One region of the Mesorhizobium sp. WSM4935 genome, then DNA from elsewhere that is predicted to be linked to it. Evidence: predicted binding sites of a transcription regulator. Region 1 holds the regulator's gene; each other region holds the start of a gene.

Region 1 (3,787 bases):
AGTCGCCGGCACGATCATGGTCCTTTTGCGCGGCGCCTTCGCGCTGCTTCCGGATTTCTCTTCGCGCCGGCCGGTGAAGAAATATGCCGCCGGAATCGCGCTCATCTCGATCGCCGCTTACCTCGTCATCTCGGGCATCGTGGTGGCGGCCGAGCGAAGCTTCATCATGCTCGCCGTGATGCTTGCCGCCGTGCTCTTCGACCGTGCGGCGCTCACCATGCGCAACCTGGCGATCTCGGCTATCGCCGTGATCCTTGTCTCGCCGCACGAAGTGGTCGGCCCGAGCTTCCAGATGTCCTTCGCCGCCACCGCCGCCCTGGTCGGCGCTTATGCCGGCTTTGCCGACTATCGCGCCGGCAAAACGATCGCGCCGCCGGCAAAGCGTTCGTTCCTCGGGTTCCTGTCGCGAAAACTGGCGGTTGGCGTAGGCGGCGCCGCCGTGACGTCGCTCATCGCGGGCAGCGCGACATTGCTGTTTGCGATCTGGCATTTCCAGCGCGTGTCGCCGCTCAGTCTGCTCGCCAATCTGGCGGTCATGCCGATCGTGTCACTGATCGTCATGCCGTTTGCCGTGTTGAGCGCGCTGGCCATGCCCTTCGGTTTCGACGGCCCGTTCCTCTTTGTGATGGGCAAGGGACTGACGGCGATGATCGCCATTTCGGCATGGATCTCCGAACGCTCACCGGTCGACGCCGTCGGGCTGATCTCGATCCAGTCGGTGCTGCTGGCGACGATCGCGCTGGTCATTGCGACAATGGCCACCACCTGGCTGAGGCTTGCCGCCGTTCCCTTCGCGCTTGCCGCGCTGCTGGCCATTCCGCATGTCCGCACGCCGGACGTGCTCATTTCGGAGGACGCGCATCTGGTGGCGATGCCGATCGGCGGTGGCGAGCTTGCCGTCAATCGTGCACGCGCCAACGAGTTCACCACCGACAATTGGAAACGGGCGCTGAAAGCCGAGGAAATCGTGCCGCCGGAGACGTTCGCCAAAGATGCGCTGAACATCGTCGATCCCGTCGATCTGCCGCCCGGCTCGCCCTTCTACTGCACGGGTGATCTTTGCATCGGCCGGCATCCGTCCGGCGCCATCGTCGCACTCGCCGAAACCCGCGACAGCGCCCGGCCGGCCTGCGGCTTTGCCGACCTCGTCGTCATCAACGACGCCACCGCCTACAACCCCTGCCGCGATCCGCGCGTGCTCGTCGTCACCAAGCGGCAGTTGGCGCGCGACGGCAGCGCCGCCGTCTTCTTCGATCCCCAATCGGCAACCGCGCGACCGGCCATCCAATATGCTGTCGAGCAGCCGTACCGGCCTTGGCACGAACAGCGCAAGTATACCCGCGAGGCGAGAGGACTGCCGCCTTATCAAAAGCCTGAGCGGACGGATGCGAAACCTTCGCAACCGGATCAGTAGCGGCGGATCAACCCGACGAGCTTGCCCTGCACCTTCACCCGATCCGGTCCGAAGATGCGGGTCTCGTAGGCCGGGTTGGCAGCTTCCAGCGCGATCGAGGCACCCTTGCGGCGGAAGCGCTTGAGCGTCGCTTCCTCATCATCGACCAGCGCCACCACGATCTCGCCCGGGCTTGCCGTGTTGGCGTTGCGGATGATCACGGTGTCGCCGTCGAAGATGCCGGCCTCGATCATCGAGTCGCCTTTGACCTCCAGCGCATAATGCTCGCCGCCGGCGATCATGTCCGGCGGCACCGTGATCGAATGCGTCTGGTGCTGGATGGCGTCGATCGGCACACCGGCGGCGATGCGACCCATCACCGGAATGGATACGGCCGAGCCGGCATCGTCGTCGTTGCTTGGCGTCGGGGCGCGCGATGGCGCAGCCGGCTTGACCTGACGGCTGAGATTGTTCTGACCCAAGCTGCCCTGGATGACGCTTGGCGAAAACTTCTTCGCCGCATTGAGGCCGGGTGCGATCGAGTCGGGCAGGCGCAGCACTTCCAGCGCGCGCGCCCGGTTCGGCAGCCGGCGAATGAAACCGCGTTCCTCCAACGCCGTGATCAGCCGGTGGATGCCGGACTTGGAGGCGAGGTCGAGCGCTTCCTTCATCTCGTCGAAAGACGGCGGAATCCCGCTTTCCTTCAGCCTTTCGTGGATGAACATCAGAAGTTCATGTTGTTTGCGCGTCAGCATGGCGGCCCCCACGGGTTCTGAAACCAGAATCAGAAAAACAAACCCAGAACAAACACTATCTGTTCCAGTTGTGTTCCGCAACCGTTTAAAGTTTAGTGAATTCGTTGACGATTTGTTCAGCGTAACATCAGAACGCTGCATTCGGCGCCGGTCTCGGCTGCCGGCGCGAAGGGCTCGCGCACGATCAGGCCGTTGGCGTCGGCGAGCGTTCTGAGCATCGAGGAGTCCTGGATGCCGAACGGGGTCGCGACGAGCGTGCCGGCGTCCTCGCGTATGACGGCGCGCACATAGTCCTGCCTGAGGTCGTTGGCCTGCATCGCTGCGCCCAGCCGGGCCGTTCGCAGGTTCTGCCTGTGGTCGCGGCCACCGAGCCTGGCAAGCAGCGGCTTCAGGAAGAGCTGCGAGCAGACGATGCTGGCCACCGGGTTGCCGGGCAGGCCGATGCAGCGGACATTGCCAAGGCGGCCGAACATCAGCGGCTTGCCGGGGCGCATGGCGATCTTCCAGAAGTCGAGCCGCATGCCTTCACTGGTCAGCACGTCATGGATCAGGTCGTGGTCGCCGACCGAGGCGCCGCCGAGCGTGACGATGACATCGGCGTTCGCCTCGACTGCTTTCCGGACCAGCGCCGCGATCGCTTCCTTGCGATCGGCGGCGATGCCGAGATCGAGCGCACGCGCGCCGACCGACTGGGCGGCGGCGGCGACGCCATAGGCGTTGGACGAAATGATCTGATCAGGGCCGAGCGCGCTGCCCGGCGGCAACAGTTCATCGCCGGTGGCGATGATCGCGACCAGCGGCCGGCGCACGACATTCAAGGCGGGATGGTTGGCCGAGGCTGCAAGCGAAAGGGCCGCCGCGTCGAGCACGCGGCCCTTTTCGAGCACCACGTCGCCCTGGACGAAGTCGAGCCCGCGGCGGCGCACATTGCGTGCTTCGGCCGTCGGCTCCGTCACCTCGATCTGGCGGTTGCCGAGATCGCGGACGTTTTCCTGGATAACGATGGTGTCGGCACCCTCGGGCAGCGGCGCGCCGGTGAAGATGCGCACCGCCTGGCCTTCGCCGACAGTCCCGGAAAAGCCGCGCCCGGCGGGCGCCATGCCTATGACCTCCAGTTGCGCCGGCACCGAAGCAACGTCGGCGGAGCGTACGGCGTAGCCGTCCATCGCCGAGGCGTTGAAGGGCGGCTGGGTGCGCAGCGCCACAACCGGTTCGGCGAGAACCCGCCCGGCCGCGTCCGCCAGCGGAACGCTCTCGCCCGGCAAAGGTGCTGCGCCGTCGAGCAGGCGTTCGAGCGCTTCGGCGACTGGAACAAGGGCCATCAGGCATCTACCTTGTAGGCGCCCGACTTGCCGCCGGTCTTCTCGACCAGCCGGATACCGGAAATCACCATGCCACGGTCCGCCGCCTTGGCCATGTCGTAGATGGTGAGGCAGGCGACCGAAGCGGCGGTCAGCGCCTCCATCTCCACGCCGGTCTTGCCGGTGACGCGGGCCAGCGCGGTGACCCTGAGGCCGGGCAGCGCGCGGTCCGGCTCGATCTCGACGGCCACTTTGGTGAGAAGCAGCGGATGGCAAAGCGGGATCAACTCATGCGTCCTCTTCGCCGCCATGATGCCGGCGATGCGCGCTGTGCCCAG
Region 2 (3,787 bases), on a different contig from region 1:
GCGCTGCAGCGTCTCGGGCTTGAACAGGATGCGGCCGCCATGGCGCTTGTTGATCTCAGGCGATTCGATCAGCGGCGTTTCGACGATCAGCCCGGAAAGCCGCTCGGCGGCGGCGCGGATGTCTAAGATGCCGGGCAGGGTGGTCATGGGCGAGAGCCTTGCGAAGAACGGGATCGCCCATGGTGCACAAAAAAGGCCGCGGCGCGCCAACGAAAAAATGTCATGGAGACAAGGTTGGCGATGATGGCGCCCGCAGCCGTCACCTTCGCGCTACGAAGACTTACCCTTTTCGGATGCTTAACCGGCTACTCGTCGCCTTCGACGACCCGCAGCCTGAGCTGACCGGTCTTTGAATCGGCTACGCGCGCGCCGGCTTCCGCCTTGGCGGGACCGCCGCGCGGCGCCTCGGTTTCGCCTTCGGCGAATTCCAGCGCCTCGATCTTCTGGCCGCGTTTGGTCACCTTGGATGTCGAGACCAGGATGTCGTCTATGTCCCGCGCCGCCTGGCCGAAATGCGTCTGCAGCCGGCGCACCCGCTCGTCGACGCGCGCCACATCCTCCATCAGCCGGATGACCTCGCCCTGGATCAGATGCGCCTGCTCGCGCATGCGCGCGTCCTTGAGGATCGCCTGGATCACCTGGATCGACAGCATCAGCAGCGACGGCGAGACGATGACGACCCGGGCGCGATGCGCCTTCTGCACCACCGCTTCGAAATTCTCATGAATCTCGGCGAACACCGATTCCGACGGCACGAACATGAAGGCCGTATCCTGCGTCTCGCCCTGGATCAGGTATTTTTCAGCGATATCGCGGATATGCACCTCGATGTCGCGCCGGAATGCCTGCGCCGCAACCTTCTGCATGTCGGCGCCCTCGGCGGCGCGGATGGCGTTCCACGCCTCCAGCGGGAACTTGGCGTCGATGGCGAGCATCGGCGCGCCGTTCGGCATCCGCACCAGGCAGTCGGGCCGGCTGCCATTGGAGAGGCTCGCCTGGAACTCATAGGCGCCGTGCGGCAGGCCGTCGGCGACGATCGCCTCCATGCGCGACTGGCCGAAGGCGCCGCGCGTCTGTTTGTTTGAGAGGATCGCCTGCAGCTGCACGACCTGGCCGGCCAAGGACTGGATGTTGCCTTGCGCGGTATCGATCACCGCCAGCCGCTCCTGCAGCTTGGCGAGGCTTTCATGTGTCGACTTGGTCTGCTCGGCCATGGTCTGGCCGAGACGTCCGGTCATGGCATCGAGCCGCTGTCCAAGCGACTGGGTAAGCTCGGCCTGCCGCGCCCCGAACACTTCGGCGATGGCCCCCATGCGGCCCTGCATCTCGGCCTGCGCCTGCAGCACGTCGGCAATGCGCGCCTCCGTGTCGCGGGCATGGTCGGCGGCTTCCGCTGCGGCAACCGCGCGCGCCTTGGCCGCGCGCCACAGGGCGATGACCAGCGCCGCGAAAAGAACGACGAACAGGACGAGGGTGAAAGCGAGCGCGTGGCCGAGCGTGATCGTAGAGGCGCCGAGCCGCGCGACCGGTTGCGAAAGGATCGAGGTCATGTCGTTCATGAGAGGCAGCATAACCGATTCGGCCGCCTGGCACAGATCAAAACGTGAACAAGCCAAAGCTGCCCCGGTTGACGCTTCTCAAGCGAGGTCTTAGGTGAGACGCCATGTCGATCAAGCCGCTCATCATCCTTCCCGATCCCGTCCTGCGCCAGGTTTCCAAGCCGGTCGAGCGCGTCGACGCCGATTTGCGCAAACTCGCCGATGACATGCTGGAGACCATGTATGACGCGCCGGGCATCGGCCTTGCGGCGATCCAGGTCGGCGTGCCGCGACGTCTGTTGGTCATCGACCTCGCCAAGGAGGGCGAGCCGCCGGAGCCGCATGTCTTCATCAATCCGGAAGTGCTCGAGAGTTCCGACCAGCGCTCGGTCTATGAGGAAGGCTGCCTGTCGATCCCGGACTATTATGCCGAGGTCGAGCGACCGGCTTCCGTGCGGGTGAAATATCTCGACCGCGACGGCAAATTGCAGGAGATGCAGGCGGAAGGCCTGATGGCCACCTGCCTGCAGCACGAGATCGACCATTTGAACGGCGTGCTGTTCATCGATCACATCTCGAAGCTCAAGCGCGACATGGTGGTGCGGAAGTTCAAGAAGCTCGCCAGGGACAAGGCGCCGGGCAAGATGGTGGGCTAGGGGCCTCTTCGGCCGCGCGAGCACCCTAGCCTGCCGCAAAACAGGATCGCAGCACCTCATGTCGCTTCGCGTCATCTTCATGGGCACGCCTGATTTTTCCGTGCCGACGCTGCGCGCCATCGCCGAGGCCGGACACGAAATCGCGGCCGTCTACACCCAGCCGCCGCGCGCCGCGGGCCGGCGCGGTCTGGAATTGACGCCATCCCCGGTGCAGCGCGAAGCCGAACGGCTGGGGTTCGAGGTGCGCACGCCGGCATCGCTGAAAAGCGAGGCGGAGCAGCAGGCCTTCGCCGCCTTGCGGGCCGATGTCGCGGTCGTCGTCGCTTATGGCCTGTTGTTGCCGAAAGCCATCTTGGACGCCCCTAGGCTCGGCTGCCTCAACGGCCATGCCTCGCTTTTGCCACGCTGGCGTGGTGCTGCTCCCATCCAACGCGCCATCATGGCCGGCGATGCCTGGACCGGCATGATGGTCATGAAGATGGAAGAGGGCCTGGACACCGGACCGGTGGCGATGGTTGAAAAATGCGCCATCGCACCCGATATGACGGCCGGCGAATTGCATGACCTCCTGATGGCTCAGGGCGCTTCGCTGATGGTTGAGGCGCTCGCGCAGTTGGGGATAAATTGTCTGACATTTACCCCGCAGGCGGCGGAAGGGGTGACCTACGCCCGAAAGATCGATAAATCGGAGACACGCGTAGACTGGACGCGGCCTTCTGGCGAAGTCCACAATCACATTCGCGGCCTCTCGCCCTTCCCGGGCGCGTGGTGCGAGGTCGAAATTGGCGGCCGCATGGAGCGGCTGAAACTGCTTCGCTCGACGCTCTCGGATGGCGTCGGCGAGTCGGGAGGAATTCTCGATGACCGGCTGACGGTCGCCTGCGGATCGGGCGCGGTCAGACTGGTCGAAGTTCAACGGGCGGGCGGAAGGCCTGCCGCCGCGCAGGAGTTCTTGCGCGGAGCCAAGATCGCAAAAGGAATGAAACTCACATGAGCATGATGTCGATACGCGCGGCGACGCCGCGGGATCGCGAGGCGATCCGTCTCGTCGAAGAGCATGCCTTTGGCCAGCAGGCGGAAGCCGGCCTGGTCGACGCGCTGGTCACCGGCGGCGACGCCGTCGTCGAGCTGGTTGCCGAAGAAGACGGCCAGGTTGTCGGCCATATCCTGTTTTCTAGGCTTTACGTGCAGAATGGCGGCAAGCGTTTCGCGGCCGTCGCGCTGGCGCCGCTGGCGGTCGAACCCTCCTTTCACGGCACTGGCATCGGCGGCGCGCTGATCCGCGAGGCGCATGTGCGGCTCAAGGAAGCCGGCGAGACGCTTGCCGTGGTTCTGGGCGACCCGACCTATTACGGCCGCTTCGGTTATACCCATGCCCGTGCTGCTGGTTTCGAGAGCGAGTATCAGGGCGAAGCGCTGCAGGCTTTGGCCTGGAGCGACGCGCCCGAGACCGGCAGACTGGTCTATGCTTCGGCTTTCACCGCTTTGGCCGCTTAGAGCATGATCCCGAAAAGTGGGAACCGGTTTTCGGGTAAGATCATGCTCCACCGAGAAAACAAGGTCTCGTCTCAGACATCGGTAATTGTCTGAACA
Region 3 (3,787 bases), on a different contig from region 1:
GAATGATCGGCTCGCCCGTGCGCCGGTCGAGCACGTAGAGATCGCCCTGCTTGGTCGGCCCGACCAGCGCCGGCACGACGCCGTTCGCTGTGGTGATGTCGACCAGCGACGGCTGCGCCGGCACGTCCATGTCCCACAGATCGTGATGCACGGTCTGCCGCACCCAGCGCAGTTGGCCGGTGTTGAGGTCGAGCGCGGTGATCGAGGAGGAGAACTTCTCGACATTGGCGGTGCGACCCATGCCGAGCTGGTCCGGCGTCTGGTTGCCGAGCGGCACGTAAAGCAATCCCAGCTTCTCGTCGGCGCTCGCCGTCGACCACATGTTGGGCGAGTTGTGGGTGTAGGTTTGCCCAGCGGGCAGCGGCGTCGTCACGTCCGGGTTGCCGGAATCCCAGTTCCACAGCAGGGCGCCGCTGTCGACGTCGAAGGCGCGGATGACGCCCGACGGCTCCTCGGTCGAGTAATTGTCGTTGACCGCGCCGCCGACGATGATCTTGCCGGCGACGATGAGCGGCGCCGAGGTCGAATAATAATAACCCGATTTCGGATAGGGCATGTTGGCCATCAGGTTCAGCGTGCCGCCCTGGGCGAAGGACGGACATACCTGCCCGTTCGCGGCATCGAGCGCGATCAGCCGGGCGTCCGACGTCGGCAGGTAGACGCGCTGCGCGCAGGGCTGGCCGGCGGCGATCTTTGCGTCGGCATAATAGGATACGCCACGGCAGGTCTGGTGCTGGCGGTTGCTGTCGAGCTTGATCTTCGGATCGTAGCGCCACTTTTCCTTGCCGCTCGCGGCATCGATGGCGATGGCGAAATTATGCGGCGTGCAGATGAAGAGCGTGTCGCCCACCTTTAGCGGCGTCACCTGATAGGTCGTCTCGCCGACATCGTCGGGGCCTTTCACGTCGCCGGTGCGATAGGTCCAGGCCGGCTGCAGCTTGGCGACATTGTCGGGCGTGATCTGGTCGAGCGGCGAATAGCGCTGGCCGAAAGGCGTGCGGCCGTAGAAGTGCCACTCGCCGGCCGGCATGTCGCCGCCGAGATTGGCCGCCGTCGCCAGCTTTTCGGTGCCGAGCGTGCCGTCGATGTCGTGAGGATCGGCGGTCATCGAATAGCCGGCGACCGCGAGCGAGGCCAGTACGGCGAGGATCAGCGGCGCGCGTCCGTCCGGCCCTTGCAGGCCTCGCCTTGCCCATGGCGTCAAAAGCCACAAGGCGACGAGCACGATAACGCCGCCACGCGGACCGAGCTGCCACCAGTCGAAGCCGATTTCCCACACCGCCCAGCATAGCGTGGCGAGCACGAACAGCGCGTAGACCCAGAGCGAGGTCGACCTGCGCCTGAAAAGCAGCCAGGCGGTGACCAGGAAGACCAGGCCGGCGATCAGGTAATACCAACTGCCGCCCAGCGCGATGAGCCAGATACCGCCGCCGCCGAGAATGAGACCGATGAGGACGAGGACAAGGGAGGTGATGGTGACAGCCAAGACGGTACTCCTTCGACTGTTGCGCGCTTTGGAGCAACTCCAGGAAAAGCGTGGAGCGGCTTTCCATTGGGAGTTGCGTCAAAACAAAGATGGAGCGGTTCGCCGTTCGGGAAACAGCAATCCGCTCCAGTGCGGCTCTAAGCGACGGCATGCCGTCCCTGCCCTGCCGGCAGCTTTCCCCTGCCCGCTCCGGCTGTCAAGTTGGCCCGGGACACGCGAAACTAGAACAAAACGTAGACAGTTCTGGTCTTTCGCTCCCGAATCACTACATTCGGGGGGCGATGTCGGGCTTTTCCGAAGACATGCCTTTTTTCGATGAACCGAATGCGCGGCCCGCTGCGGCCCCATCCGGCATAGCCGCGCGCGCCATGGCGGCGCGCAGCGGCCAGAACAGCGCGCCCGATTACCTGAAGGGCCTGAACCCGGAACAGCGGCTCGCGGTCGAAACGACCGAAGGCCCGGTTCTGGTGCTCGCCGGCGCCGGCACCGGCAAGACGCGGGTGCTCACCACCCGCATCGCCCACATCCTTGCCACAGGCAGGGCCTTCCCCTCGCAGATCCTCGCCGTCACCTTCACCAACAAGGCCGCGCGCGAGATGAAGCAGCGCATCGGCTTCCTGATCGGCGAAGGCAATGTCGAGGGCATGCCCTGGCTCGGCACCTTCCACTCGATCGGCGTCAAGCTCCTGCGGCGCCATGCGGAGCTCGCCGGGCTGAAGTCGGATTTCACGATCCTCGACACCGACGACGTAGTGCGGCTGATCAAGCAGCTGATCCAGGCCGAAGGACTGGACGACAAACGCTGGCCGGCCAAGACCTTCGCCCAGATGCTCGACAACTGGAAGAACAAGGGTCTCGGCCCCGACGAAATTCCGGAAGGCGATGCGCGCAGCTTCGGCAACGGCAAGGGCCGCCAGCTCTACAAGGCCTACCAGGAGCGGCTGCAGACGCTGAACTCCTGCGACTTCGGCGACCTGCTCTACCATCCGATCCGCATCTTCCGCGCCTATCCGGACGTGCTGAAGGAATACCACCGCAAGTTCAAATACATACTGGTCGACGAGTACCAGGACACCAACACCGCGCAATATATGTGGCTGCGGCTGCTGGCGCAGAGACCTACCTCCCCCTCGATGGGGGAGGTCGCGCCGCGGAGCGGAGCGGGTGGGGGTGGCAGCGCCGGCGCCAGTCACCCCTCCCCGTCGCTTCGCGACGACCCTCCCCATCGAGGGGAGGGTAAGGCGCGATCGGCCGAAACCCGTGCCCCCGTCAACATTTGCTGCGTCGGCGACGACGATCAGTCGATCTATGGCTGGCGCGGCGCCGAGGTCGACAACATCCTGCGCTTCGACAAGGATTTTCCGGGCGCCACCATCATCAGGCTGGAACGCAACTATCGCTCCACCGCGCATATTCTGGGCGCTGCCTCTCATCTCATCGCCCACAATGAAGGCCGCTTCGGCAAGACGCTGTTCACCGACCGCGACGACCCCGAGGACGACAAGGTGCATGTCCATGCCGCCTGGGACTCGGAGGAAGAGGCCAGGGCCATCGGCGAGGCGATCGAGGCCTACCAGCGGCAGAAGCATAATCTCAACGACATGGCGATCCTGGTGCGCGCCTCCTTCCAGATGCGCGCCTTCGAAGACCGCTTCATCACACTGGGCTTGAACTACCGCGTCATCGGCGGCCCGCGCTTCTACGAGCGCCTGGAAATTCGCGATGCGCTCGCCTTCTTCCGCGTCGTCGCCAACAGCGGCGACGACCTCGCCTTCGAGCGCATCGTCAACGTGCCAAAGCGCGGGCTCGGCGAAGCCACCATCCGCCAGATCCACGACACGGCGCGCGCCATGCGCGTGCCCATGCTGGAGGCCGCGGCGACGCTTGCCGAAAGCGACGAGCTGAAGCCGAAGCCGCGCGCCGCGCTGCGCGAGGTCGCGGCCAATTTCGAGCGCTGGCAGAAGGCGCTGGAGACCACGCCGCACACCGAACTCGCCGAGACCATCCTGGAGGAGAGCGGCTACACCGATATGTGGAAGAACGACCGTTCGGCGGAGGCGCCCGGACGGCTGGAGAACCTCAAGGAGCTGATCCGCTCCATGGAGGAGTATGAATCGCTGCGCGCTTTCCTCGAACATGTCGCGCTGGTCATGGAAGCCGAACAGGGCGAGTCGCTCGACGCGGTCTCGATCATGACGCTGCATTCGGCCAAGGGTCTTGAGTTCGAAACCGTTTTCCTCCCCGGCTGGGAGGAAGGGCTGTTCCCGCATCAGCGCGCGCTTGACGAAGGCGGCCGCTCCG
Region 4 (3,787 bases), 220 kb from region 1:
TTAGCGATAGCTCTTGAGCCTGTCCAGAAACACGGAAACAGCCATGTCGCCCAAAAGTGCGCGAGCGGTTTTGGCAAAACGACATGCATAAACAAAGACCAAAGCCGCATCGCCTGAATTTACGCAGCGCGATGCGCCTTGGGCCAATCGGCAAGCGAGTGGCGGGCTCAGCATCGTCCCAAAAAGCAAACCGCCGGCGCGAAGGCCGGCGGTTCGGGTACGCAGTACTCAAGAACTCGATTACATAAGCACAACCCAATAAACCAGGATTGTGGCCGAACTCCGGCTAAGCCGACGAATTGCTTCCGCTCAGTCCGCGACAGGAAACCGCTGCGCCTGGAACCGGCCCTACATGGCGCCGGCTTCGTCCTCGAAACCGTCGTCCCCACCTTCGGAGCCGCCATTCTCGAGGAATTTCTCGGCGATCAGCCCGGCATTCTGCCGAAGCGCCATCTCGATCTCGCGCGCCGTGTCGGGGTTGTCGCGCAGGAACAGCTTTGCATTCTCGCGACCCTGGCCGAGACGCTGCGAATTATAGGAGAACCAGGCGCCCGACTTCTCGACCACGCCCGCCTTGACCCCGAGATCGACGAGCTCGCCGGTCTTGGACACGCCCTCGCCATACATGATGTCGAACTCGACCACCTTGAAGGGTGGGGCCAGCTTGTTCTTGACCACTTTGACGCGGGTCTGGTTGCCGACGACCTCGTCGCGGTCCTTGACCGAGCCGATGCGGCGGATGTCGAGGCGCACCGAGGCGTAGAATTTCAGCGCGTTGCCGCCCGTGGTCGTCTCGGGCGAACCGAACATGACGCCGATCTTCATGCGGATCTGGTTGATGAAGATGACCATGGTGTTGGAGCGCGAGATCGAGGCGGTCAGCTTGCGCAGCGCCTGGCTCATCAGACGAGCCTGGAGACCGGGCAGCGCATCGCCCATCTCGCCTTCGATTTCAGCGCGCGGGGTCAGCGCCGCGACCGAATCGACGACCAGCACGTCGATGGCGCCCGAACGCACCAGCGTGTCGCAGATTTCCAGCGCCTGCTCGCCGGTGTCGGGCTGCGAGATCAGGAGGTTTTCCAGGTCGACGCCGAGCTTGCGGGCATAGACCGGATCGAGCGCGTGCTCGGCATCGACGAAGGCGCAGATGCCGCCCTTCTTCTGCGCTTCCGCCACCGTGTGCAGCGCCAGCGTCGTCTTGCCCGAGCTTTCCGGCCCGTAGATCTCGACGATACGGCCGCGCGGCAGGCCGCCGACGCCGAGCGCGATATCGAGGCCGAGCGAGCCGGTCGGCACGGTTTCGATCTCGACCGCCTGCTCATTGGCGCCGAGCCGCATGATCGAGCCCTTGCCGAACGCGCGCTCGATTTGCGACAGCGCCGCATCCAGAGCCTTTGATTTGTCCACTGCCTTATCCTCTACAAGCCGCAAAGTATTCTGAGCCATGATACATCACCCCGTGGTCGTCAATGAAGGCCGGACAATCCGTGATCCTTGCCGGTTTGTACCTTTTTTGTTCTCGTCTGGCAAGAGGCAACAAACATCTGAAAAATAATCAATATCTCGATTTGTTCTATTTTTGTCTCACCAGGGCTGGTGCGGAGCACAACCGCTGGTCCAGAAGAGATTTCGATATCCGGCCATCCCGAATCGCGCCCCCGATTGCAGGGTGACCCGGGGAAACCTAGTGTGCGCAGCCGCACGATCAACGAAAGTCACCGACCCGAAATGCCGACATCCCCAACTATCCTGGCCCTGGGCGGCGCCCATATCGACCGGCGCGGCCAGGTCTCTGGCACTTATGTGCCCGCCGCTTCCAACCCCGGCATGATGCGCGAGGATGTCGGCGGCGTCGTTTTCAACGCGTTGCGCAGCGTGGTGAAGCGTGGCGTCTCGGCCTCGCTGATCTCGGTGCGCGGCGGCGACGCGGCGGCCGAAACGGTCGCCTCGGCGATCGACAGCGCCGGAATAACGGACCTCTCGGTCGTGTTCCTCGACCGCACGACGCCGAGCTACACGGCGCTGATCGACGCCGACGGCGAATTGATCGTCGGGCTGGCCGATATGGCGCTCTATGACCTCGCCTTCCCGAAACAGATCCGCCGCGCCAAGGTGCGCGAGGCGATCGCCGCGGCCGACGCGATCCTGTGCGACGCCAACCTGCCGACGGCTGCGCTGGAGCGCCTGGTGGCGCTGGCCGGCGGCCGTCCGGTCTTCGCCATTGCCGTCTCGCCGGCCAAGGTCGTCCGGCTGACGCCGCTGCTCGATGAACTGTCGCTGCTTTTCATGAACCGCCGCGAAGCCGCCGCCCTGGTCGGCGCCGAAATGTCGGGCAAAACCCTTGTCGACGCGCTCAGACAGGTTGGCCTGAACGCCGGCGTTGTCACCGCCGGCAGTGCCCCGGTGCTGGGCTTCGACGACGCCGGCATCTTCGAAATCGACCCGCCTGCGCCGCGCCGGGTCGCCGACGTGACCGGCGCCGGCGACGCCTTGACCGGCGCGACGGTCGCCGCCCTGCTGCGCGGCCTTCCTTTGCGCGCAGCGCTGCGGGAGGGCGTGGCGGCGGCAATGCTCGCCATAGAGAGTCCGGAGGCCGTGCCATCCTTCACGATCGCCAACTTCACGCAGGCGCTTGCCCTTGTGCCGGAGGCGCGGGAGGTGGCATAGGGCCACCCACCATCCACTTCCTCCTTGTCGGAGACAGATATGACGCCGGAAACCGCTCGCCCCTTTATTGACATCCATCCGCCCGTGGCGGAGGCGCTTGCCACCGGCCGGCCCGTGGTGGCGCTGGAATCGACCATCATCACCCATGGCATGCCCTACCCCGACAATGGCGCGATGGCGGCCAGGGTCGAGCAGATCATCATCGATGGCGGCGCGGTGCCGGCGACGATCGCCGTGGTCGACGGCCGCATCAAGATCGGCCTGTCCGACGGCGAACGCGAATCGCTCGCGATGATCGGTGACGCCATGAAGCTGTCGCGCGCCGATCTCGGCTTTGCGGTCGCTCAAAAGCGCACCGGCGGCACCACGGTGGCGGCCACCATGATCGCCGCGCATATGGCCGGCATAAAAGTCTTCGCCACCGGCGGCATCGGCGGCGTCCACAAGGGCGCCGAAAAAAGTTTCGATATCTCGGCCGATCTCGACGAGCTGGCGCGCACGCCCGTCATCGTCGTCTCGGCCGGTGCCAAGGCGATCCTCGATATCGAAAAGACACTGGAAGTGCTGGAAACGCGCGGCGTGCCGGTCATCGGCCATGGCTGCGAGACCATGCCCGCCTTCTGGTCGAGGGAGTCGCCCTTCCGCGCGCCGCTGACGCTGCAGGCGCCTGAGGACATCGCGCATTTCTACCGCACCCGCCAGGCGCTTGGCTTGGGCGGCGGCATCCTCATCGCCAATCCCGTGCCGCAGAACGACGAAATTCCGGCTGATGAAATGGCCGGCTATATCGAAGCCGCCCAGAAAGCCGCCGAGGCGCAGAATGTCACCGGGAAGGCGGTGACGCCGTTCCTGTTGTCGAAGATCCTCGAACTGACCGGCGGCCGGAGTCTCAAGACCAACATCGCGCTGGTCGAGAACAATGCGAGGCTGGCGGCGGAGATCGCGAAGGCGCTGTAGGGCACGAGGCGAAGGCCCCTCACCCGGATTGCCAAGACCGAATTGCAAGGGCAATTCGGGGCAATCCGACCTCTCCCCAAGGGGAGAGGAGCTTGCCGGCGCCGGCGCCTACCTCTTCTCCCCACCGGGGAGAAGGTGGCCGCGAAGCGGCCGGATGAGGGGA

What was found. Region 1 encodes LexA, which represses DNA repair genes until DNA is damaged. Its sites were predicted from a motif close to TGTTCNNNNTGTGTTCNG; they were not measured.
Region 2: a site for LexA is predicted at 1,593-1,610, ahead of P9273_RS25715 (DNA recombination protein RmuC). Genes of this name have one in related genera too.
Region 3: a site for LexA is predicted at 1,566-1,583, ahead of P9273_RS06500 (ATP-dependent helicase). Genes of this name have one in related genera too.
Region 4: a site for LexA is predicted at 1,504-1,521, ahead of recA (recombinase RecA). Genes of this name have one in related genera too.

The regions. Positions count from the first base shown of each region.
Region 1 covers NZ_JARTVR010000003.1:386,088-389,874, reverse strand. Annotated here, with positions in the region: gene P9273_RS09900 (ComEC/Rec2 family competence protein) at 1-1,414, shown strand, start outside; gene lexA (transcriptional repressor LexA) at 1,408-2,148, opposite strand; gene P9273_RS09890 (molybdopterin molybdotransferase MoeA) at 2,265-3,470, opposite strand; gene moaC (cyclic pyranopterin monophosphate synthase MoaC) at 3,470-3,787, opposite strand, start outside.
Region 2 covers NZ_JARTVR010000014.1:112,031-115,817, forward strand. Annotated here, with positions in the region: gene P9273_RS25710 (threonine/serine dehydratase) at 1-147, opposite strand, end outside; gene P9273_RS25715 (DNA recombination protein RmuC) at 306-1,559, opposite strand; gene def (peptide deformylase) at 1,664-2,194, shown strand; gene fmt (methionyl-tRNA formyltransferase) at 2,253-3,188, shown strand; gene P9273_RS25730 (GNAT family N-acetyltransferase) at 3,185-3,691, shown strand; gene truA (tRNA pseudouridine(38-40) synthase TruA) at 3,787-3,787, shown strand, end outside.
Region 3 covers NZ_JARTVR010000002.1:457,577-461,363, forward strand. Annotated here, with positions in the region: gene P9273_RS06495 (glucose/quinate/shikimate family membrane-bound PQQ-dependent dehydrogenase) at 1-1,486, opposite strand, end outside; gene P9273_RS06500 (ATP-dependent helicase) at 1,768-3,787, shown strand, end outside.
Region 4 covers NZ_JARTVR010000003.1:606,321-610,107, forward strand. Annotated here, with positions in the region: gene recA (recombinase RecA) at 349-1,446, opposite strand; gene P9273_RS11005 (carbohydrate kinase family protein) at 1,729-2,667, shown strand; gene P9273_RS11010 (pseudouridine-5'-phosphate glycosidase) at 2,707-3,624, shown strand.